One region of the Tissierella carlieri genome, then DNA from elsewhere that is predicted to be linked to it. Evidence: riboswitches for the same ligand, from Rfam matches in the RefSeq annotation. Region 1 holds a riboswitch; the other holds the start of a gene.
What was found. A riboswitch is a leader RNA that binds a small molecule or an ion and turns the genes downstream of it on or off. The one in region 1 is predicted to bind thiamine pyrophosphate.

Region 1 (12,950 bases):
TGTAACTGAAGCAATTCTTCTTATTTTCTGTCTCATTTTTATTCTCCTTTTTTTATTGAATTAACTTTATTATATAACTAAGAAGTCTAGGAGTATTTACAAAAAAATTACATAATAATTACATAATGGAATCAAACTAAATAGATATTCTTTTTATCTCCCATTTTATTTTAAATTATAATTATTTTTCTTCAATATTTCTTTGAAATAATATCCATGTAGTGGTAAAAAAGTAATATCAGGATAACTTTGTCCTGTTTCCCATTTAGAAATAGAGGCCTTTGAAATACCGATATATTTTGCTAATTCTTCTTGAGTAATACCTTTTTCTTTTCTCTTAACTACTAGTGTTTTTGCAATATTTATTTCCTTCATCTAATCACCTCTCGCTTTAATTATATTTACTGTTGCTAAAAATTTCAAAGGATTTGCAGTTGATTTTGAAGGTCAGACATTTATTGCATACTCATCAATATTTTGATACCAAACTCCATGAGCCTTAGTAAAGAGTTGACTGAAACAACCAAATTTAGTTGTATTCTCATTCCAGATAAAAAGATTATCCATCAATAATGACATCCACCATTTCAAAAATCTGTTCTTTTCTATCTATTGGAAGATGGTTTATATAATCTTCTAAATTTAATCGAAGCTCATGTTCAGCTTCAGATAAATCTACAGCTTGAATATCCGATTCAAATGAATTCCGCTTAATGAGTGCAGCAATCTCAATATCTTCAAGCATATCAAAGACTAAAGCCATCTCTTCACCATTTAGTTCTGCATCAAAAAGGATATCTTCCAAATCATTAAATGACTCTACTTTTTCTTTTATAATTGCAATCTTATCCAATGAATATTCACAGACTAATAATTGATTAATTAATTTTCTATAATCTTCATCTTCCATCTTTACACCAGGCAAAAACTTAATCTTCTGCTTCAAGTCAGGATTAATCGGAATTACAAATACTTTATCCAGAGCATTTGTCTTAATTCCATAGGCAATATTAGATGTGATTTTAGGTAAGCTTCTTTCAATATACTCTTGAACTAAAGGATTTATAATATTCATCTTTTCAATTAATTTTTTAGCCGCATTTTGAATCTTCAAGGCAAGTGAATAATTAGTATCCTTTGATAGCTCTTTATCTAAAAATTGAATTTCATCTTCTGAAATCTCCAATTTTTTAATACTTTTATTGGCAAGCAAGCACCCTAGCCCCGCCGTCAATACATGTTCAAAGATATTAATTAGCAAATCTTTATATCCTTCGTCATATCCATAAAGGAGATAGTGAATATCTTGTGTATCAAAATTTCTACAAAACTCATTTTCAATAAGCAAATTCTCAAGATATTTTTGAATAAATTCAATCCCCTCCAAATTAATCACTGGATTACAGAGCTGATAATCTATTGATGCAGGAGTCTCATGAGCCTCATAATCTGGATTATATGACCTAAAAAAAGTTCCTATCCCATTATCATCAAGGGTTGCATTATAAGTATAATTTAATGTAAAAACCTTATTCTTTTTAGCCAGCTTGTAGATATGTTTTACAGTGCGAATTTTCTCATCAATCAAATCTCTCCCCTTCTTATAAATTTCATCAATCCTTGTTGATTTGAGTTCACTAACCGCACTGTGAGCATCAGGTAATGATTTTAAATACAGCCCTATTGTGTAGAGATTGGATTTCATTATATTCTCAGCAACCTCTACTCTTATGGAACTACTTTCGCCACCATTGTATCTTTCACTTTTATATGCTAAAAAATCAATACATTGCAACTGAATATTTTCAATATCTGAATCATATAGAAGTCCACAAGCATATGCCTCTTGCAGAATCGAAATAAAATACGATTCTTCACTCAAATTATTACTATCAATGATATGTCGATTTTTAATATTCCCCATATTCATCCTCCTCATATTCTTCCAAATCCTCCGAATAATCCGGAGGATATCCATATCTTAAGTTGCGAGCCATATTAGCAAGTTCTCTTTCTGAAAGTAATTCCAATGATCCCTGGCATTTTCCATCAAAACTATTCTTCATAAATTTTATCAATTCATCATCGCTCATCAAATCAAGTGTTTCATTTTTATAAAAATAAAAGATTTCAGTAAGTTCGTGAAGTGTTTCAGCATAGTTGTACATAGAAATATAAGGGGAATCACAAAACTCTTTAATTATTTTGTTGATGGAACCTCCTCCAAATTCAATCCGACCATTGGTTTTTAATGCCAGAGCACGAGTTTCAACTAGTTCGACAGCATCATGATGGGATAAAGTCAGCCTAAACTGAGCAGTAAAATCATTACATCTTTCTATTTCTGCCACAGCTTGTTTTAATATCAAGGATGAACCTAAGCTAGTTATTTCGAATAACAAAATAAATCTCCTCCTATGATAAATTATTTTTATTTTTTTCAATATCCTATTGACACGCCCTTTTAAATATGTTATGATAAAAATGTATAATTGTATATTTTTGATTTATTGCGTATCTTATATCATATCATGTACAAATATAAAAAGCAATAAAATAATTACAGCGAACAGTTATGTTCGTTTTTTAATTATTTTATTGCTTTTATTGTTATTCCTGTATATCAATAAATTAAGACATAATGTCTAAAATACAGCAAATGCTCTTCTATGTTTAATTATACATATACCTTTGCTATTAAAACATTAGCTAGATTTTCAGATCTTAGTTTTAGATTTAGAGTATTGTTATTAGACCTAACTAAAAGAGTCTGAAATGGGCTAATAGGATTTGTATCTCCATTGATATCAACATATACCTCATTATCCCAAGTATATATGAAACAAAAGGCTTCCTTAAAATCGAAAGAAATTTCTTCTACTACTAAATGTTCTTTGTCTATATAAATGCTCTCAAGCTGTCCTTTAGCTCCATTCCTAAGCATCAAATTAAAATCTCTTGCCAGACCATAACTAGTAGTATCTATTGCTCCATCAAATTCGTATACTTGAAAGGGCTTTAAATTGATATATTCTTTATGATTATGTGTTAATTTAAGTTCATTATCAAGTGGCGTAATAAATCTATTTACTCCTTCTAATTTAGTAAACTCTGATTTTTCTAGTTCTACTGTGGCAGAGCTTAATCTGAATTTAAAATTAAACTCTTTATAATTTGAACCTTCTGGATAGATAAATAATTGAGTAGTCTTCCCTCCTGACCATTCTGTTGTTATATAATCATCCTCTTTAATTAGTCTTGTCTTAATCTCCATTTTATTCTCCTTATTATTTTGATAGTCTTGCACATCGATATATGGGATTTTATATTAAAATTTGCTGCTGCATGACGTGCAGAATAACCTGTACTATGCATATATTCTATAACAGATAGTTTAAAATCGCCACTATAAGTTTGGATTTTAACTAAATATTAGATTTTTTCTCTAACTTTTGGAAATCAATTCATAGCGGGTAGTATTTATAAAACATCAAAAAATCGTCCGTATTTATAACAGACGATTTTTATCATTTCATTTTATTTCTTTTTCACAGGGTAGCATACTTCCGTTACCCATTCTTCAGGATTCTGTGTTTCATAGGGACTAACATGGTAAATACAGAAGGATAAACCATTAAATTCATATCCATTATCTCGAATCCAGTTGGCTACAGCTTCATTCACTTCTATAACTTGGTCATAACTTCCCTTGTAGGTAGCTGATGCAATTTGAATGGGGGCAACGGTCTTAAATTTAACATTTTCAGTGTCTTCATAATTTCCACGCACTGATTTCTGAACTTCTACATCTACTCCACTTTCCTTATACTCTCCATCATGAAAGATAGCTAAAGTATAGCACGGTTCACCATCTTGCATATGAAGAGACGCTGTTTCTTCCATGAGAATATTCCAAAGCATTCCTTCCTGATCATAGTTAGGAATTATCCTACGTACGCTTGCCACATATCTTTCAGGAAGTTCTTTTAACGTTACATTGTAATTCATTGTCTTATCATCCTTTCCAAGTCTCTGAATAGTAGTCTCAATGAGCAGTAAACGTCGATTTATTTCCTCCGCTTGTTCTCGAATTTCTGTCTGTTTTAACAATAAATATTCCCTTAGAGCCTGTGGATTTTCATAATTTTTCAGTATTTTAGAAACAGATGCCAGGCTAAATCCCATATCTTTTAGTGCATTAATACGACCTGCAAGAGGCAATTGTGCTTCACTGTAATATCTATAACCTGTAAAATCATCTATACTCTCGGGAATAAGTAAACCAATCTCATCATAATGACGTAGCATTCTTATACTGATCATTGATAGTTTTGAAAAATCACCTATTTTTAACATTTATCTTATCTCACATATATGTGTTTTTTGAGCTCAATTACAGTATAAAGTATACCATAGTGTAAGAGTCAACAAATAATTTAAAAATTATCTGTTGACTCTTGAAAACTATACTATCTAAATCAAATATGCAGCTCTAAAAGCAGTCATCAATTTTTTCCTTTCCTAAACATACTTTTTAACTCCTTAGCCGCTTCTTTTATATCTGGTTGCGAAATAATAGCTGAGACCACTGCAAGCCCATGGATATCTATGCCTTCAAATTTTGGTATTGTAGTCTTATTAATTCCTCCAATCACCACAATAGGCAGTTTAATATGTTCTCGTATTCGTGCAAGTTCATCTATGGATGTAATCTTTGCATCTGTTTTCGTACCAGTTGTAAACATTGCTCCGACACCAAGATAGTCTGCATCCTCTGACTGTGCATTTATTGCTTCTTCAAAGGTAGATGCAGATACACCAAGGATTTTATTGTCACCAATCAATTTTCTTGCAATGGTTGCAGGTATGTCACTCTGACCAACATGTACACCATCAGCATCAATCGCCAATGCAATATCAATTCGGTCATTAATTATTAATGGAATCTGATATCTATCTGTAATTTCCTTTATTTTCATTGCTATTTCAAAAAACTCTAAAGATGAGCAATTTTTCTCTCTCAATTGTATTACCGTACAACCGCCTAAAATGGCTTGCTCTACAGCAGTTTCCAGTTTTTCTGTACTCATAAGCTCTCTATCTGTTATAAGGTAGAGTGTATAATCAATATTCGGTTTCATCTATCTTCGCCCTTTCTACGAAATATGTGCTGTTCATATTTGATAAAGTATCAATGATACCAATATGAAAACTACCTGTTCCCATTTCTCTAGTTTTTATAAAGGAAATCTCACCGGCAATTCCCATTGCAGTAATTCCTGTAACCGTTGCTGTATAGTAATCCTTTGTTATACCGCAGAAACTACCTACAAGTGCAGATGTCATACAGCCTGTACCAGTCACTTTGGAAAGCAGTTTATGACCATTGGCTACTTTAGCAACACGAATGCCATCTGAAATGACATCTACCTGTCCTGTAATTCCCACAACACAAGAATATTTATTCGCCACTGACTTCGCAATAGCTTCCGCATCATTTCTTTCATCTGCTTTTGAAGTATCAACTCCTTTTGTAGAAGCACTTAGTCCAGCTACAAAGGAGATCTCTGATAAATTTCCACGAATTATATCTATTTTTACTTCTGAGAGAATTTCCTGTGTTGTTTTGTTTCGCAGTGAAGAGGCACCTGCTCCAACAGGATCTAAAACTACGGGAATATGAAGTTCATTGGCTTTTTTTCCTGCGATAATCATTGAAGTAATAGTTCGTTGATTTAAAGTTCCTATATTAATTACAAGAGCAGAAGATATTGAAACGATTTCTTCTACTTCTGCAACATCATCTGCCATAATAGGAGAGGCTCCTATTGCCAAAATGGCATTTGCACAATCATTTACTGTCACATAATTAGTGATATTATGAATCAGTGGATTTTTTATCCTGACTTCGCGGAGCAAGTCCACGCAAGCGTTAGTTAAATAATTCATTAGTATTTCCAGCCTTTCTTTTATTTATAATAAAACATATAAAACCAATTGCCGCCATTACAGGCAACGTGATTCCTATAATAGAGTTATAAGGCATAAGTAAACGATAAACGATAAATCCAATCACCCATAAAATTATGTTTCTTATGCTATGAGAGTGACTAGGATCTATATCTTTTTTATGCAACAGAAAATAATCCACAAACAGAATGGCAAATAAAGGTGCAAATACAGAACCTATAAGATATAAAAAATTCTCATATTGACTAATAGGAACAAACATTGCAAGTAATGAACCTACGACACATGCAATAACAGCAGCAAACTTTTCATTTACCTTTTTATTTAAATTCGCTGTGCTTACTCCTGCAGAATAAACATCGAGAAATGTAGTAGTAACTGTAGAAAATAGAACAATTACAAGAGCAATCAAGCCAAGTCCTGCAGACATTAATATGGCTGTAATATCCGATGTGCCAGCGTAAATTGCTGCACCGAGTCCAATTACAAACATCACTGTACTACCAACAAAATAACTTATTACACTCCATAAAGTACCTGTGATTTTCTTCTCCAACTTTCTTGTATAATCAGATATAAGAGGAAGCCAAGAAAGGGACATAGCTACATTAAGTTCAACCGCGGTACCAAAGTTTATAGTTTCTTCCATTACAATTACTCCACTAGTATTTTTGAAAACCGTAAAACCAAGAATAATTGTAAATATAAACAAGACCGTCATCACTACAGTATTTAATTTTGACAGATTTTTAATACTAATTACTACCCAAATACAAATAAGTAATCCAATAACCATACACCATAACCTTTCATTCTGATAGCCCCAAAGATGATTTGTAATTCCATCAAATGCTTTTGCTCCGTTAATAATCATAATTGCAGTCCAACCAAGAAGCTGTAATATATTAATCCACGAAAACCCAAATGAACCATATTTACCAAAAGAAATGCGAACAGATTCAGCAGCAGAAAGGCCAGTTTTTGCACCAATCAGCCCCGCTGGAAAAAGAATAGCTCCTCCAATTACATGACCAATAATAATAGCCCAAATACCTTGGGCTAGTCCCAAAGGAGCAAGCAAGGCTCCTGTCATAATTTCAGCAATAGATACTGCTGCACCAAACCATAATAATATTTGACTAAAGGTAGACACCTGTTGATTTTCATTTTTCATTATAAATCTCCTTTACTTTCCTTAATATTCAAACCATTTTTATATAGGTCATAAAAATGATGTGTTGGTCCATTACCCTTACCAATGTTTAACGAATGTTCAATTGCTGTAGTAATATATTTTTTAGCCTGCTTTACAGCAATAGGCATAGTCATACCAAGTGCAAGATTGGAAGCAATAGCCGAAGAGAAAGTACAACCTGTTCCATGAGTATTTTTTGTATTTATACGCTGAGTTTCAAAATAATAGAACTCTTTACCGTCATATAAAATATCCAGTGCATCTCCAATAGCATGACCACCTTTAACAAGAACATTTTTACACCCCATATCATAAATAAGCTTTGCTGCTATTTTCATATCTTCTGTACTGCTTATCTTAATATTTGATATCTTCTCAGCCTCTGGGATATTAGGTGTAAGTAAATCAGCATAAGGTAGTACAACCTTGATCAACGTATCTATGGAATCGGGGTCCATAAGTGGGCAACCATTTTTCGCATACATTACAGGATCAATTACAACATTACACGGCTTATATTGCTCCAGTTTTCTTGCTACTGCCTCCATACAAAGTTGTGTAGACAGCATACCAATTTTCACAGCGTCAACCTCAATATCCTCAAATACTGCATCAATCTGCTTCTCAATCATATCTGGAGTAATATTTTGTATATCGATAACACGGCTCGTATTTTCTGCTACTACTGAAACAATGACACTCATTCCAAACACCCCATGTGCAGAAAACGTCTTTAAATCTGCTTGTATCCCAGCACCTCCACTACAATCTGATCCAGCAATACTAAGTACCTTTTTCATTGAAATTCCTCCCTTTGTTCTTTATATATAATAAATTAGGGTACTTCTCTACACGGAGAAGCACCCTAATCAAATACAATAATGTAAGTGATTTGCTTCCCTACGTTGGTATTAACCAACAGGTTCAAAGGGTCAGGTTTTACCTTCTCAACTATTTATAGTCCCCCCGCAAATGTTAATTATATTCATTTTTATACTTAATAACTCTATTTTAAATAATAATAGGGTACTTCTCTACACGGAGAAGCACCCTAATCAAATACAATAATGTAATTGATTTGCTTCCCTACGTTGGTATTAACCAACAGGTTCAAAGGGTCAGGTTTTACCTTCTCAACTATTTATAGTTCCCCCGCAAATATTAATTATATCAATTTTTATACTTAATAACTCTATCTAAATAATAATAGGGTACTTCTCTATACGGAGAAGCACCCTAATCAAATACAATAATGTAAGTGATTTGCTTCCCTACGTCGGTATTAGCCAACAGGTTCAAAGGGTCAGGTTTTACCTTCTCAACTATTTATAGTCCCCCCACAAATATTAACTATATTGATTATATCCCATAGTAATAACATAATCAAGCTACAAAAGTATAATTTTTTCTTTAGCTTTTATAAATACTATTATTTTTATTCAGCTTTCATAACTGAAATTATAGTAGCCAAAGCATCTATACTTTCTTGTGGAACACCAGATATGCAAATCCTTATGTAGTTATAATTCCTCTGATTCTTCTCTTTAGACCATTTTTCTGGAAAGAATTCTAATGCTGCTTTTACAAGAATCCCATGATGTTCAAGTTTCTTTTCAAATTCTACAGCCTCTATATTCTCAGGCAGATAGAGCCATATGAATATTCCATGTTCTGGAACATACCAACTGAAACCTAACGGGCTTAATGATTTAACGATTTTAGCTGCCTTCTTAAGTTTAGTTTCATAAGATTTTTTGACTTTTTTAATATGTTTTTCGTACATTCCTGATTTTATAAAAATATCCAGTGCTGCTTGTGGAATTTTTGATGTATTCAAGTCACTAATATGCTTAATATTAATCACTTCCTCAATCATGGATTCTGGAAGTACTGCTGCTCCCATCCTTATTCCAGGCATGAAAGCCTTTGAAAAGCTTCGTATATAAATAGTACGTTTGCTTATATCATAATAATGTATTGACATAGAACCTTTTCTTGAGCCTAAATCTGCTAAATAGTCATCTTCTATAATAAGCACATTATATTTATAAGAGAGTTCGGCAATTTTCTGCTTGTCTTTTTCAGAAAGAGTATAACCGGTAGGATTATGATGTCTTGGTATAACATAGAAGGCAGTAATTTCACCTGACTTAAATATTATTTCCATTTCTTTATAGTCAAAACCATCAACTCTCCTTTCAATTCCTATAATATCAATACCTAAATGATCTGCCAATTTTAAAGCAAGACTGTATGTAGGAGATTCAACAAGTAATTTACCTTTACTTTTCCCAAATAGATATTGAAATACTAACCCTATAGCTTGTTGGGCTCCATTGGTAATTATTATCCTTTCAGCAGCAGTATATATTCCGTCCTTCTCAAATTCATACTTTAATGTATCCCTTAAAGAAGATAGTCCACCACTAGATTCATATTCAAACAATGTATTTTTATACATATCAACTGCCTTATTCATTACATGAGTGAATTCTCTATATGGAATAAGTTTTTCATCTGGCTTAACTGTCCTAAAATCCACCTCTTCCTGCACCACCTTTAACCTTTCTTCTGAATCAATCAAGTAAAAACCTCCGCGAGGAATACTATATACCTTATGCTCCCTTTCCAATTCGTTATATGCTTTATTTACAGTTATTTTATTTATAGAAAGGTATGAAGATACTTCTCTGCAACTTGGAAGCCGCTGACCATTTTTTATTTTCCCATCCTTAATTTCTCTAAATATAAAATCCTTAACCATCTCAACTTTACTTTTTTTCATCATTTTTCACCTCTACACCATATTTTGTAATAGTACAGAATGAATTTTACATAATTGAACTACTATATTTTTCATTATATACTTAACCTAAAATAATTCAATATATTGGAGGTAATAAAGGTGGATGAACTATACAAAGATAGATGCATGAAAATGTTTGCAAGTCCAGATACTTCCATAACAGTCATGGAAGCTTTAGGTACTCGAATCAAAACTAAAGAATATGGAGAACTGATTGATTTTGAATCAGGATGTTGGGCTGCTGTCCTAGGTCACAGCAAGAAAGAAGTCGTGGAGACTATAGTTGAAAATGCGGGACATTTATTTCATACTCATCAATATTTTGATACAGAACACCCAGGGGCCTTAGTAAAAGAACTTACTGAAGCGTCTAAACTTAATGGAAACTATAAAGGCACCTTTATGTCATCGGGAAGTGAGGCTGTTTCTCTAGCTGTTTTACTGGCTGAACTTGTTACTGGTAGACTAAAGAAACTCTCCTTATCAATTTCTTATCTTGGTACATCTCCAGAACTGAGAATGCCTAGAAACCTTAATCAATGGGTAGATCTAGATGTATATGAATGCCTCAACTGTACAAAAGATTCCAACTGCGAAAAATGTGGTAAGTATAATCATATAGATTTCTCACATATGGCTGCATTTGTTTTTGAATCTGGAAATTCAGGGGGTCTTGTCCTATGTCCACCAGATAAGCTAATCACATTTTTAGTTAAAAATATTAGAAATTCAGGAGGCTTTGTTATAGCAAATGAAGTTACGACAGGCTTCGGCAGAACTGGTAAATGGTTTGGATTTCAACACTATAAGGTCTTTGACTGTGAATCAAGTTCTCCTGATTTTATTGCAGTGGGTAAAGGTCTTGGAAACGGCTATCCTATAAGCGGCTTGCTGGTTCATTCAGAGTTGGCAGAGATAGTAGAGTCAATAGATTTTAGATACGTTCAATCCCATACGGACGACCCTCTAGGTTGTATGGTAGCAAGGAAAGTAATTGAAGTCATGTTAAATGAAAATCTCGTTGAATACGGAAATAAAATAGGAGAATATTTTCGTCATAAACTAGCTGAAATAGGTGAACGTACAGGTGGAATAATGGAAGTACGTGGAAGAGGAATGATGAACGTTGCGGTTCTTGATAAAAGACATAAAGCATCAGAAGTATTTAAAGTCCTTCTCGAAAGAGGTTTTTTCATTGGATATTCAGATGTTTATAATTATCTACATTTCTATGCTCCATTAATAATTAAAAGTGAAGAAATCGATAACTTATGCAATTCTCTTGAACTTATTCTAGAATCTGATTCAACTATAAAATTTAAATAACCTATCTGCTATTAGGTAAATTATCATTAAAATTATGGAGGTAATAAAATGAACAACTTTGAATATTATATCTCTACAGATAAGTCAAAATTAAATATTGAATCAGTAAAATCATTATTAAAACAATCTTATTGGGCTAATGACAGAACTGAAGAAACAATATTTAAATCTATTGAAAATTCGATCTGTTATGGAGTATACCAGAATGGCAAATTAGTTGGATTTGGTAGAGTGGTTACAGATTACTCTACAGTTTATTGGATTTGTGACATAATAGTTGACATAAATCATCGAAACAATGGTTTAGGAAAAAAACTGATGGAAAATATTATGACAACTAAAGAATTAGAAGGATTGCTAGGTATTCTAGCGACTCAAGACGCCCACGGATTATATGAGCAATATGGTTTTACTAGGGAATCCCATAAGTTTATGATGAAAAAAAGAACTAGGCTGTAAAAACTTGAAATTCGATTCTCATTAATTTTTACGAATATAGAATCATAATTATATCAGAAGTTTGATAGTTAGAGTATTATTCATAAATCAAATATAGTTTCAAATGTTCAAATAAAATAAAAAATTATAATAATGGTTATGTACATTCTCTTTTAAAATCGAATCAAGGGAAGTCAAAAGACTTCCCTTGAAAATACATATATTTTTAATATCCCTCTAAGTCATAATCTATTTGTAGCCCCTAACTCCATGACTTACGTTACCATAAATAAAATCTTTATATTACTCTAATATTTAAGCATAATGATAATCTTTTCTAAAAACAGCCAAATATATAATACACATTATCATAGCCAAGAATTCAGCTATGGTCATAGCGTACCATACACCCTCTACACCCCAAATTAATGGCAATATAATAAGTCCTGCTGTAATAAATACGAAAGTTCTCATAAAAGAAACAATTGCTGAAACCCTACCATTTGAAAATGCAGTAAACATAGCCGATGTAAATATGTTTATTCCTGCAAAGAGAAAATTGATACTAAAAATATAAAATTTTTCTATAGTAATATTATATACTACACTGTTTTTAGGAACAAACAGTTGAACGAGTAATGGTGCAGATAACGCCGCAACAGCATAGGATATAATCGAGCTTGCCACAATGAAAGTTATACAGTATCGAAAAATCTTTTTAATTTGTATTATATTTTGGCTTCCATAATTAAAACTAATAACTGGAGCTACACCCATTGAAAATCCCATAAATACAGCATTTAATAAGAATTGAGCATATAACATAATAGTAATTGCTGCAACACCATTTTCTCCTAAATACTTCATCATTATTATATTATATAAAAAGGTAACCACAGCAAGTGCAATATTGCTCACCATTTCAGATGAACCGTTAAAGCAGCTGTCCCATAGAACTTTTTTATCTAGCTTTGGTTTTACAAAATATAATGTTCCCTTTCTGAGGAAAGTAAAATAGAGTACCCCAAAAACAGCTGGAATTGTAATACCGATTCCAGTAGCAATTGCAGCACCTACAATACCCATTTGCATTGGAACAATAAAGATATAATCAAGTACAATGTTTGTACAACCACCAACAATAGTCATTATAAGTCCAAGCTCAGGTTTTCCAGCAGTAACAAAAAAACATTGAAACAGCATTTGAAGTATGGC
Region 2 (12,950 bases), on a different contig from region 1:
CGTGTAGTAGTTATAGATGTAGGTGAAGGACCTATTAAATTGATAAATCCAGTTATATTGGAAACACAAGGTGAAGTAATAGATATAGAGGGTTGTTTATCTGTGCCCAACCGTTCAGGCACTGTAAATAGACCTGAGTGGGTTAAAATAAAATATATAGATATAGATGGAAAAGAGAAAACACTAGAGGGAAGAGGACTATTAGCAAGGGCTATCTGCCATGAAATTGATCATCTAGAGGGTATTTTATATACAGATAAAATAATTGAAGAAGTGGAAATAGAAGAAGATGAAGATTTAAGTAATGAGGTGTAAGTATGAAGATTGTATTTATGGGAACTCCTGATTTTGCTGTACCTACTTTGGAGTCCTTATTTTCAAAAGAATATTCTATAGAATTAGTTATAACACAAAAAGACAAACCTAAAGGGAGAGGAAAGAAAGTTCAATATACTCCAGTGAAGGAAAAGGCGTTAGAATTAGGATTAGAAGTTTATCAACCTGAGTCTATCAATGATATAGAAGCAATTAATACGATTAAGTCAATAAATCCAGACTTTATTGTTGTTGTTGCCTATGGACAAATATTAAAAACAAATATTTTAGAAATTCCTAAATATGGATGCTATAATGTTCATGCATCATTATTGCCTAAATATAGAGGTGCAGCTCCTATAAACTGGGCAATAATAAATGGTGAAAAAGAAACAGGAGTTACTATTATGGAGATGGAAGAGGGTCTAGATACTGGTGATATGGTATTGTGGAAATCAATTCAGATTAGTTCAGATGATGATGCTCCAAGTATACATGATAAGCTTTCTGAGCTAGGAGGAGAGCTAATAATAGAGGCCTTAGAGGGTATTAGAAATGGAGCATTAACTAAAACTCCTCAGAATCATAATTTATCAACATATGCTCATATGTTAGATAAGGATATGGGTAGAATAAATTGGAATGATAAAGGGGAAAATATCATAAATTTAATTAGAGGATTAAAACCTTGGCCTTCTGGATATACACAATATCAAGATGAAATTGTAAAGATACACAAAGCAAGTTTGACAGATAAAGTCAAAGAAGGAAATAATGGTGAGATAATAAAGGTAGACAAAGAAGGCATATATGTGAATACACAGGATAAAATTGTTATTTTAGAAGAAATTCAATTTCCTGGGAAGAAGAAATTAAAAGTAGAAGAATATTTAAGAGGAAACTCTATAGAAGAAGGTATTATTTTAAAGTAGATAAGAGAGGAGAATTGGAATGATAGGAAACTATTATGGTGGTGGATATTATAGTTCATGGATATTATTTGTTCTTCCTGCGATGCTATTTGCTTCCTATGCTCAGCTTAAGATTAGTTCAGCATTCAATAAATATTCTAGAATCTCTAGCGGAACAGGGTATACTGGTGCTCAGATTGCAAGGATGATATTAGATAGAAATGGACTCCACGATGTTAGAGTTGAGCAAGTAGGAGGAAAATTGACAGATCATTATGATCCTAGGACTAAAGTTGTAAGACTATCCAGTTCTATTTATGGAGGAAATAGTATTGCTTCTATGAGTGTAGCTGCCCATGAAGTAGGTCATGCTATCCAGCATGCTGAAGGATATTTTCCATTAATTCTTAGAAATAATATAGCACCGATTGCAAATATTGGTTCAAGGCTTGTATGGTTGTTTATTATTATTGGATTTGCAATATCTCCATTTTTCATCGAACTTGGAATTGCTTTATTTTTAGCTGTAGTGCTATTTCAAATTGTAACATTGCCTGTAGAATTTAATGCAAGTAGTAGAGCTTTAGTTCAATTGGAAAATGGGATTATGGAAAGAGATAAGATTAAACCAGCAAAAGACGTATTAAAAGCCGCGGCATTAACCTATGTAGCTGCAACATTAGTGGCTATTGGAGAACTTCTCAGGTTGTTGGCATTAACAAGTAGAAGAAGAGATTAGAAATTTGGGGGATAAGTCCCCCTTTTTTTTGAATATTAATAGAAAATACAGAGGTGTTAGAATGAATTTATCTGCTAGAGAAATAGCATTAAATATACTATACGAAATTTTTGAAAATGGAGCATTCTCTAATATAACTATAAAAAAACATTTAGTAGAAGGACTAGATCATAAGGAAGAGGGATTAATTAGAGAAATTGTATATGGAGTTTTGGAAAATGATATTTACATAAATTATATAATATCAAAAGCATCAAAAATAAAGTTGAAGAAAATTCATCCGGTTATTTTAACTATACTTAAGATAGGAGTATATCAGCTTATATTTATAGATAGAATACCTCCTAGTGCAGCAGTTAATGAATCTGTTAATTTAGCTAAGAAGCATGGGCATAAAGGGACTATTGGATTTGTAAATGGAATTTTAAGAAATATAAGTAGAAATAAAGATGAATTTATGAAAATAGAAGTGAAAGATAAGATAGATTATATTTCGATAAAATATTCTCATCCCAAATGGATGGTAAAAAGATGGATAAAAGATTATGGTGATGAATTCACTGAAGAACTATGTAGAAAAAATAATGAATCCCCTGAGTTAAATATACGAATAAATACTTTAAAGACTAATAAAGATGAGTTAAAAGAAAGATTAATAGATTATGGATTTATAGTTAAGGATGGTATCTATGCTAGGGACTCTTTAATCATAGAAAATCCTGTTAGAATAACTGAACTTCCCGAATTTAAAAAAGGACATTTTATTATTCAAGATGAGAGTAGTACCTTAGTGGGACAAATCATGGATCCTATTTCTGGAAGTACAGTTGTCGATCTTTGTAGTGCCCCTGGAGGAAAAGCAACACATCTGGCACAGATAATGAATAATAAAGGAAAAATATTGAGTAGGGATATTTATGAACATAAGATTAGGCTTATTGAAGAAAATGCAAGGAGACTCGATATTAATATTATTGAAACTTCTATTTCCGATGCAACTAAAAGAGATGAATCTTTAGTAAATATTGCAGATTATTTGTTATTAGATGCTCCCTGTTCTGGTCTAGGTCTAATTAAGAGGAAACCTGAGATTAAACGAAATAGAAGAGAAGAAGATATAGATGAATTAGTTAAGCTACAATATGATATTTTAAATAATGCAAAGGATTATTTAAAAATAGGTGGAATATTAATTTATAGCACCTGCACTATAGAAAAAGATGAAAATATTAATTTGATTAATAAGTTTTTAGAGAAAAATAAAAATTTCAAGCTAGTTAATATAGAAGATAAAATGAACAATAAACAGGATATAACAACTTTAAAAAGTGGATATATCCAGTTATTTCCTCATATTCACAATACTGATGGATTTTATATTGCAAAAATAATTAAAGAAAGATAGATATATATTTAATAATTATGTATAATATTATATTAGGATAGCATTGAGGTGATTATTTGAACAAGATTGAACTAAATAGTTTAACTTTGAAGGAACTGAAGAAATATATGATTTCTATAGAAGAAAAAGCCTTTAGAGGAGAACAAGTATTTTCATATTTTAATAGAAATAAAAAATTAGATATTGAAGATTTAAAGATATTACCTGAAAAATTAAGAAAGTATCTAATAGAAAATACAAAAATAAATAAGATAGACATTTACAAAGTCTTTGCTTCCAAAATCGATAATACCAAAAAATATTTATTTTCATTAGATGATATGAATATTATTGAATCTGTGGCTATGGAATATAATCATGGATTAACTGCTTGTATATCTACTCAAGTAGGTTGTAAGATGGGGTGTTCTTTCTGTGCTTCTACTAAAGAAGGGCTAATAAGGAATTTAACCCCGGCGGAAATGGTAAATCAAATCTATATGATGGAAAAGGATTTAGGAAAAAGTATTTCTAATATAGTATTAATGGGAAGTGGAGAACCTCTAGATAATTACGATAATACTATGAAGTTCATAGATATTATCCATGATGAAAAGGGTCATAATATTAGTTTAAGAAATATCACTTTATCAACTTGTGGTGTTGTTCCTAGAATTTATGATTTAGCCAAGGAAAATCTACCAATAACTTTATCTATATCCTTACACTCACCATTTGATAATGATAGAAAAAAAATAATGCCTATAGCTAATAGATATTCTATAGAAGAATTAATAAAGGCATGTAAATTTTATTCGGAAAAGACTAATAGGAGAATCACCTTTGAGTATACTTTAATTAACAATGTAAATGACAGAGATAAGGATATAAAAGAGCTAATTAAAATTCTTGAGGGTTTAAATTGTCACATTAACTTAATTCCCTTAAATCCCATTCAAGAATTTGAAAAGGACAGGCCAAGTAGAGAAAATATAGAGAGGGTGCAGGCAAGATTAATTAAAGCTAATATTGCTGTAACTATAAGACGAGAAATGGGTGGAGATATTAGTGCTTCATGTGGGCAGTTAAGGCGTGCTGTTACTCAAAGTAATGATAATAAAAGATTTTAATGGGGTGGTATTATGGTCATAGGTTCTATTTCTGATATTGGTAAGATTAGAGAAAATAATCAGGATGCTTTTTACGCATCTAAGGATTTATATTTTCCCTTATATATGGTGGCCGATGGAATGGGAGGACATAAAGCTGGAGAAGTAGCAAGTACTATGGCAAGAAGTATTATTGAAAGCAATTTTTTGAAGGCAAAAGATAATCTATTACATGAAAATATAATAATCAAGTTGATAAAAGAATCAATAGAAGAAGCTAATACAAAAATATATCTTAAGTCCCTAGAAGATGAAAAATATAAAGGTATGGGTACAACTATAACGTTGGCCTACATATTTAAGGATAAAATTTGTATAGGACATGTTGGGGACAGCAGAGCTTATTTAATTAGAGAAGGGAATATATGCCAAATAACGGAAGACCATTCCTTTGTAAATGAACTTCTAAAAACTGGTAGCATAACGAAAGAAGAAGCAAAAATCCATCCAAAAAGAAATATGATAACTAGAGCTGTTGGTTCTAGTAGTATTATAGAAATGGATTTGATAATTAGAGAATGTAATAAAAATGATATATTACTATTGTGTAGTGATGGCCTTTCTAATATGTTAAAGGAATTTGAAATTAGGGATGTTTTTATGGGAGAAAATGATGTCCAAAAAGCCTGTGAGACTCTGGCTACTATGGCCAACAATAAAGGTGGTTTCGATAATATTACCATAGTGGCTATTAAATTTAATTAGATGAGGTGAAAAGATGATAGGCAAGATTTTAGGTGGAAGATATGAAATAATAGAACAAATCGGAGGCGGAGGCATGGCTTTAGTATATAAAGCAAAGTGCCAGCTACTAGATAGGTTTGTAGCTATAAAGGTTTTAAAAGATGAATTTGTAAATGATGAAGAATTTGTTAGAAAGTTTAGAAGAGAATCTCAAGCTGCTGCTAGTCTTTCTCATCCAAATATAGTGAATATATATGATGTTGGTGTGGAAAGCGATGGAAATAATCAGATTTATTATATTGTTATGGAATATATAAAGGGCAAGACATTAAAAGAACTTATAAAAGAAAAAGGTAAATTATCTATAGAGAATGCATTAGATTATTCCTATCAAATAGCAGAAGCTTTACAACATGCTCATAAAAACCATTTAGTTCATAGAGATATAAAACCACACAATATTATGATTACAGATGATAATAGAGTTAAGGTTACAGATTTTGGTATAGCTAGAGCAGCAACAAGTTCTACAGTGACTACCACTTCTAATGTTTTGGGTTCTGTTCATTATTTTTCTCCAGAACAAGCTAGGGGAGGATATACTGATGAAAAGTCTGATATATATTCTCTTGGTATAGTTATGTATGAAATGGTAACAGGAAAATTACCTTATCAAGGGGAAAGTCCAATAACTGTTGCACTAAAACATGTTCAAGAAGATATAAAGCCTCCTAGAGAGTTAAACAGTCAGATACCTATAGGCTTTGAAAATATTATTTTAAGATGCGTCCAAAAAAGGCAGGCAGACAGATATAGCAATATTACTGAACTAATAAAGGATTTAAAAAAAGTAAGAGACAATATAGAGGATGCTGATTTTGAAGATATAAATGGTTATGATTCCCATACTAAAATAATTCCTATAGTTGATGTAGAGGATGATGAAATTGTGAAAAGCAAGAAACAGGTAAAAAGTACAAAGAAGACAAGTAAGAAGGATGGTAGCGGAAAAATTATTTTCTTAGGTATATTTTTGGCATTTCTATTGGCAACTAGTATTTGGTTAGGAGCCTATAAATTAAAAAGCTTCTTTATTAGTGAAGAAGTCACTGTTCCTAAAATAACTGGAATGCAAGAAGAACAAGCTAAAAAAGAAATAGAAGATTTAGGTTTGAAATTTGAAGTTGTTGGTAGAAAGAAAAGTAGTGAGTTCAAAGCTGGTGAAGTTATGACTCAAAACGAAGAAGAAAATGCTAAGGTAAAAAAAGGTTATACTATTGAAGTGACCGTAAGTGAAGGGGATAATCTTGTAAAAGTTCTCGATGTAGTAAATAGGGATTTAGCAGATGCAGAAGAAATTCTTAACGATGCCGGATTAAAGACAAAAGTAGACTATGAACATTCAGACACCATACCTGAAAATGTGGTGATTAGTCAAGATCCAGATAGTGGCTCTGTAGAACCAGGTACTAGAATTAAATTAGTTGTAAGCCAAGGGGAAGAAATAAAGCATGTAAATATGATAAAAGTAGTTGGACTTAATATTGAAGAAGCTAAAAAGAAAATACTTGATTTAGGCCTTGAAGTTGGGGATATAACACCTCAGCCAAGTGAAACTGTAGCTAAAGATCAAGTAACTTGGCAAAGTTATGTACAAGGAACAAAGTTAGAGACAAAGACTGCTGTTGATTTATTTATAAGTAGTGGACCGAGTGAGGAATCTATTAATAATGGAGAAGAAAATGATGTTAGTAATAAGGAGAGACCAATAACCTTCTTATTGACTCCATTGCCAGAGGTAGAAGAGACCACAATTAAGATACTAAGAACTCAAGATGGTATAACAGATATAGTATATAATAAAAAGCATAAGGCTACTGAAGAATCAGTTTATGAAACATTTAGTGGTAAAATAGGTGCTGTATTTGAAGTATACTGTAATGATACACTTGTGCATCAAAGGACTATAACTAAGGATGAATAGGGGGCTTTTATGGTAAATGGGATAATAATAAAAGGCATTGGTGGATTTTACTATGTAAAAACAGAATCTGGTATAGTAGAGTGTAGGGCAAGAGGTATATTTCGAGAGGAGAACTTAACTCCTCTCGTAGGAGATAAAGTAAAGATTAGGATAAGCGATGAAGATAATACAGGATATATTGAAGAAATATATCCAAGAACATCTCAGCTCTTAAGGCCACCAGTAGCAAATATTACTCAAGCTATAATAGTCATGAGCATAAAAAAGCCAGATGTTAATACTTGGCTATTAGATAGATTTCTTATAATGGCTGAGCATGAAAAACTGGAAATTATGATTTGTATAAATAAGTCTGATTTAATGCCAGAGAAGGCATTAGAACTGAAAACTATTTATGAAAATATAGGATATAGAGTGATAAATACTAGCGTACTAACGGGAATTGGTATTGATGAATTAAAAATTGCATTAGATAATAATATATCAGTATTTGCTGGTCCTTCAGGTGCTGGAAAATCATCTCTATTAAATGCAGTTAATAGGAATTTCAAGCTGGAGACTGGTGATGTAAGCACTAAGACTAAAAGAGGTAAACATACTACTAGACATGTTGAACTTTTAGAATTACACGATAATGCCTTTGTTCTTGATTCTCCAGGTTTTAGTTCTTTAAATATAGATTTTATTGAAGAAGAGATTCAATTAAAAAATTATTTTAAAGAAATATATAAATATGGAGAAAATTGCAGATTTATTAGTTGCTTACATGGAAATGAACCAGATTGTGAAGTGAAGAAACAAGTAGAAGAAGGAAATATTGCTAAGGAGAGATACGAAAATTATTTACTTTTCCTTGAAGAAATAAAAAACATTAGGAGGTACTAATATGGCTAAAATTGCGCCTTCATTACTTTCAGCAGATTTTGCTAATTTACAGGATGAAATAAAGAAAATAGAAAATGGTGGTGCCGATTATCTTCATTTAGATGTAATGGATGGTATCTATGTACCTAATATTACCTTTGGACCTCCAGTAATAAAGAAACTGAGGAAAATTACTAAAATCCCTTTTGATGTACATTTAATGATAGATAAACCTGAAAGGTATATTAAGGATTTTGTTGATGCAGGTGCTGATTTAATAACTGTACATCAAGAGGCAACTACTCATCTTCATAGAACTATACAGGAGATAAAATCCTATGGCATCATGGCAGGCGTATCACTAAACCCTGCTACACCATTAGAGTCTATAGAGTATGTTTTAGGGGATTTAGATTTAGTTCTTATTATGACAGTGAATCCAGGGTTTGGGGGACAATCCTTCATTGAGTCTATGAAGGGAAAAATAAAAAGACTAAGAAAAATAATTGATGAAAGAGAACTAAATATTATTGTTGAAGTAGATGGTGGAGTGAAATTAGATAATGCCAAGGAAATCTTAAATTGTGGTGCTGATTTATTAGTAGCAGGTTCAGATGTATTTGGAGCAGAAGATATAGAACATAGAACTAGACAATTTAAACAGTTGTAAATTAATAATTATATGCTATAATAGAATTAATTGAAGAAGATTAACACTAGGGGAGCCAATTGGCTGAGAGTGGATTTATCCCGACCCTTATGACCTGACCTAGGTAATGCTAGCGTAGGGAAGTGTGTATTAGCCTTTAAATACCCATTGCCTACGTTGGTAATGGGTTTATTAATTTAAAGGAGGAGAGTTTTTATGGTGAAAAGATGGGATGTAAAGATGTTGACAGAAGGTGGTATGATGATTGCTCTAGCTACTATACTAAGTTATATTAAAGTCTATGAGGCACCTATGGGAGGATCAGTTACTGCTGGAAGTATGATTCCAATTATTTTATTTGCCATTCGTTGGGGTTTAATACCGGGATTAGCCATAGGAAGTACTTATGGTATATTACAATTTATCTTAAAACCTTATTTCTATCATCCAATTCAATTTGTGTTAGACTATCCGCTAGCTTTTGGTTTGCTAGGTTTAGCTGGAATTGCATATTATATAAAGGACAAGAATTCTTTTAAAGGATATTTAAATGTTTTTTTAGCTGTATTTATAGGGATATTGGGAAGAATGATATCACATGTTTTATCAGGTGTAGTTTTTTTTGCTGAATATGCTGGAGATAAAAATCCTTGGATTTATTCAATTGAATATAATGCTTATTATTTAGTTCCAGAATTAATTATTTCTTGTATTGTAATCGCAATTATTTGGAAACCATTAAATAAGGCAATAAAAGCAAAATAAGAAAAACTTCTAAATGAAAATTAGCAGAAGTTTTTCTTGGTCACTGCATAGGTTACTTGCACAAAATCAAAGATTTGGACAATTTGCTTAAAATTCATTGACGGAAAGTTCTTAATACTATACTATTAACGTAGAACTTTCCTATTCGTTATAAAAAAGGATGATGTAAATGAAAGGGTTAATCATTTCAAGTGGGACTATTACAGATTATAGTATATTAGAGTTAGTAGTTAAGGAATCTGATTTTATTATATGTGCAGATGGAGGAATGAATCATCTTGCAAAAATCAATAAAAAGCCTAATTTAGTAATGGGCGATTTAGACTCTATTAGCGAATCTGCATTAAATTATATAAAAGATAACAATATAACTGTGGAAAAGTATTCATCTATTAAAGATGCAACTGATACTGCCCTTGCTATGGAATATTTAATAGATAAAGAGTATAAGGAAATTATACTAATGGGAGTGACAGGAACTAGACAAGACCATACCATGGCAAATATATTTTTGCTAAATACTTTACATGATAAAGGAATTAAGGGAAAAATCATAGATGATAATAATATTATCTATTTAATAGACAACTATATGGAATTACAGTATTTAGAGGATAAATATATCTCTATTGTACCAATAGTAGAAGAGGGAATAATTATATCTTTAAAGGGTTTTTTCTATAATTTAGATAGAGAATTTATTAAATTTGGATCTACCCACGGAATCAGTAACAAAATTATTGATGATATTGGAATAATTGAAATTCATAGAGGAAAAGCATTAGTATTTATTTCAAAAGATTAAAGCTTAGGATAATTATCCTAAGCTTTTTGTAACTATTTCTTTAATGTTTGAATACAATATAATAAAGTATTATAGGGGTGTTGATTATGAAGAGGTTTTACTATAGGTATATACAAAAAATGAGAAAAATAATAGGTATAACTTTAGCTGCAGTTGGTTTTTTAATAATTATTAAGTTTATACCTATAGAAGTACTTCTAATATTAATTGGAATCGGATTACTTATAATGGGAGCATTGATCCTAAAAATAAAATAAGGCTTACCATTTTTATATGGAAGCCTTATTTTATTACATAATTATAGTGCTCTTTCAACATATCCAGATCTTAAACATCTAGTACATACATTAACTTTTTTTGTTCCACCATTAACTACAGCTCTAACTGATCTAATGTTAGGTGACCAACTTCTTGAACTCTTTTTATTTGAGAAAGTAACTTTGTTACCAAATACTTTTCCCTTTCCACATACTTCACAAACTTTCGCCATGAAAAACACCTCCTTAATCTACTACTGAAAATACTTTAAAGTATATTTTCTACATTTCAATAATAACACATTATATTCTAACATAATAATTAGTAAAAATGCAACCAAAATGTATTATTATCTTATTATAATCATAGGATTTAGTTGAACTATTTTTACATTTAGGGTAAAATATAGAATATGGTATATTGAAAAGAAGGAGGCGATTATACATGCCAGCCAAGACCAATACAGAATATGGAGCAATTAGTATAGATGACAATGTCATAGCCACTCTTGCAGGAATATCTGCAATGGAGAGTTATGGTATAGTGGGTATGGCTTCAAAGAATGCGACAGATGGATTATTTGAGTTATTGAAATGGGACTATTTATCTAAAGGTATAAAGGTATATACAAAGGATGATAAATTGACTATTGACTTACATGTTATATTGGAATATGGTGTAAGGATTTCTGTAGTTGCTGAGAATATAATTGATAGGGTTAAGTTTAATGTTGAAAATTTAACTGGTCTAAAAATAGACAAAATAAATGTACATGTACAAGGAATAAGAGTTGAAAAGTAGTTTGAGGAGGTACTATAATTGAAAATTGAAATTCTAGATGGGGCAATGCTTAAAAAAGCTTTAGCTGGTGCAGCAAAGTTCCTAGAAGATAATAAAGAGGAGGTAAACTCCTTAAATGTTTTTCCTGTTCCTGATGGAGATACAGGTACAAATATGTCGCTTACAGTAAATTCTGCTATAAAGCAAGGACTTAACCTTCATGAAGATAGTGTTTCTAAAATAGCATTAGCCACTTCACATGGATCATTAATGGGGGCTAGGGGTAATTCAGGTGTTATTTTATCACAGCTTTTTCGTGGATTCGCAAATGGTTTAAATGGAAAAGATACTGCTGATGTTAGAACACTTGCTGAGGCTTTTAAACAGGCTGCTGATACAGCATATAAAGCTGTTATGAAGCCAACAGAAGGGACTATATTAACAGTAGCTAGAGAGTGTGGAGAATATGCTATTTCTATTTGTAAAGAAGAGAGAGATATTTTAGTTTTTCTTAAAAAAGTAATAAATCATGGAGAAATAATTTTAAATAAAACTCCAGAAATGCTTCCAGTTTTAAAGCAAGCAGGGGTTGTGGATGCTGGAGGCAAAGGTTTAATTTATGTATTGACAGGTGCATATAATGCTTTAGCAGGTATTGATAAAATCGAAGTTAAGACCCCAGAAAAGAAGAAGGTGGAACAAAAGGAATATATCCACCATGAACATATAGATACTGATGATATTAAATACGGTTATTGTACAGAATTTATAATTAATACTAAATATGAGGACATTGATTTATTTAGAGATGAATTATCATTACAAGGCGATTCACTACTTGTAGTAGGTGGGGAAGGTCTAATAAAGGTACATGTTCATACAAATAACCCTGGAATAGTACTTGAGAAAGCTCTTAGTATTGGAGAACTGACAGATATAAAAATTGATAATATGAGATATCAACATGAGGAGATTTTATTAAAATCGGAATTATCTAAGTCTAATAATGTAGAAAATAATGATTTTGAAAAGGAATATTCCTTTGTAGCAATATCCATTGGGGAGGGAATTGATGAAGTATTTAAGGGACTTAATGTAGATTATTTAGTCTCTGGTGGGCAAACAATGAATCCAAGTACAGAGGATATACTTAAGGCCATTGATAATACTTCAGGTAAAAATGTATTTATACTTCCTAACAATAGCAATATTATTTTAACAGCAGAACAAACCAAGGAACTTAGTTCTAGAAATATTATAGTTATTCCTTCTAAGACTATACCTCAGGGGATTGCTGCATTACTAGCTTTCGATGAGTCTAAATCTGTAGATGAAAATACAGAAAGTATGAAAGAGTCCATAGCTTACGTTAAAACAGGTCAAGTTACTTATTCTGTTAGGGATACAGAATTTAATAATACAAAAATATATAAAGATGATATTATTGGAATTGCTGAAGGCGATATAATAGCAAATGGTAAGGAGATAAATGAAGTTGCTATAAAACTACTTGATAATATGGTTGACGAGGATACTTCACTAATTACAATATTATACGGAAGTGACTTAACTGAAGAGTTAGCTGAGGATTTAGAAAATTATTTATCTAGTGCGTATAATGATATAGATATAGAATTAATATT

Region 2: linked by a shared signal. The riboswitch ahead of thiT (energy-coupled thiamine transporter ThiT) and the one ahead of thiD (bifunctional hydroxymethylpyrimidine kinase/phosphomethylpyrimidine kinase) in region 1 are both predicted to bind thiamine pyrophosphate.

What each region holds. Positions count from the first base shown of each region.
Region 1 is NZ_JAHLOH010000050.1:40,920-53,869, forward strand. Features, by position in the region: gene KQI38_RS18375 (hypothetical protein) at 1-36, opposite strand, end outside; gene KQI38_RS18380 (helix-turn-helix domain-containing protein) at 166-375, opposite strand; gene KQI38_RS18385 (DUF6179 domain-containing protein) at 560-1,924, opposite strand; gene KQI38_RS18390 (DUF6323 family protein) at 1,911-2,402, opposite strand; gene KQI38_RS18395 (HutD family protein) at 2,678-3,274, opposite strand; gene KQI38_RS18400 (MerR family transcriptional regulator) at 3,538-4,356, opposite strand; gene thiE (thiamine phosphate synthase) at 4,506-5,141, opposite strand; gene thiM (hydroxyethylthiazole kinase) at 5,125-5,949, opposite strand; gene cytX (putative hydroxymethylpyrimidine transporter CytX) at 5,933-7,144, opposite strand; gene thiD (bifunctional hydroxymethylpyrimidine kinase/phosphomethylpyrimidine kinase) at 7,144-7,965, opposite strand; TPP riboswitch at 8,045-8,143, opposite strand; TPP riboswitch at 8,231-8,329, opposite strand; TPP riboswitch at 8,416-8,514, opposite strand; gene KQI38_RS18425 (aminotransferase-like domain-containing protein) at 8,601-9,950, opposite strand; gene KQI38_RS18430 (aminotransferase class III-fold pyridoxal phosphate-dependent enzyme) at 10,071-11,297, shown strand; gene KQI38_RS18435 (GNAT family N-acetyltransferase) at 11,346-11,756, shown strand; gene KQI38_RS18440 (MATE family efflux transporter) at 12,051-12,950, opposite strand, start outside.
Region 2 is NZ_JAHLOH010000053.1:66,788-79,737, forward strand. Features, by position in the region: gene def (peptide deformylase) at 1-315, shown strand, start outside; gene fmt (methionyl-tRNA formyltransferase) at 318-1,247, shown strand; gene KQI38_RS19330 (zinc metallopeptidase) at 1,267-1,965, shown strand; gene rsmB (16S rRNA (cytosine(967)-C(5))-methyltransferase RsmB) at 1,994-3,370, shown strand; gene rlmN (dual-specificity RNA methyltransferase RlmN) at 3,427-4,479, shown strand; gene KQI38_RS19345 (Stp1/IreP family PP2C-type Ser/Thr phosphatase) at 4,492-5,223, shown strand; gene pknB (Stk1 family PASTA domain-containing Ser/Thr kinase) at 5,237-7,186, shown strand; gene rsgA (ribosome small subunit-dependent GTPase A) at 7,196-8,071, shown strand; gene rpe (ribulose-phosphate 3-epimerase) at 8,073-8,720, shown strand; TPP riboswitch at 8,759-8,858, shown strand; gene thiT (energy-coupled thiamine transporter ThiT) at 8,916-9,464, shown strand; gene KQI38_RS19370 (thiamine diphosphokinase) at 9,634-10,269, shown strand; gene KQI38_RS19375 (hypothetical protein) at 10,356-10,526, shown strand; gene rpmB (50S ribosomal protein L28) at 10,568-10,759, opposite strand; gene KQI38_RS19385 (Asp23/Gls24 family envelope stress response protein) at 10,972-11,328, shown strand; gene KQI38_RS19390 (DAK2 domain-containing protein) at 11,347-12,950, shown strand, end outside.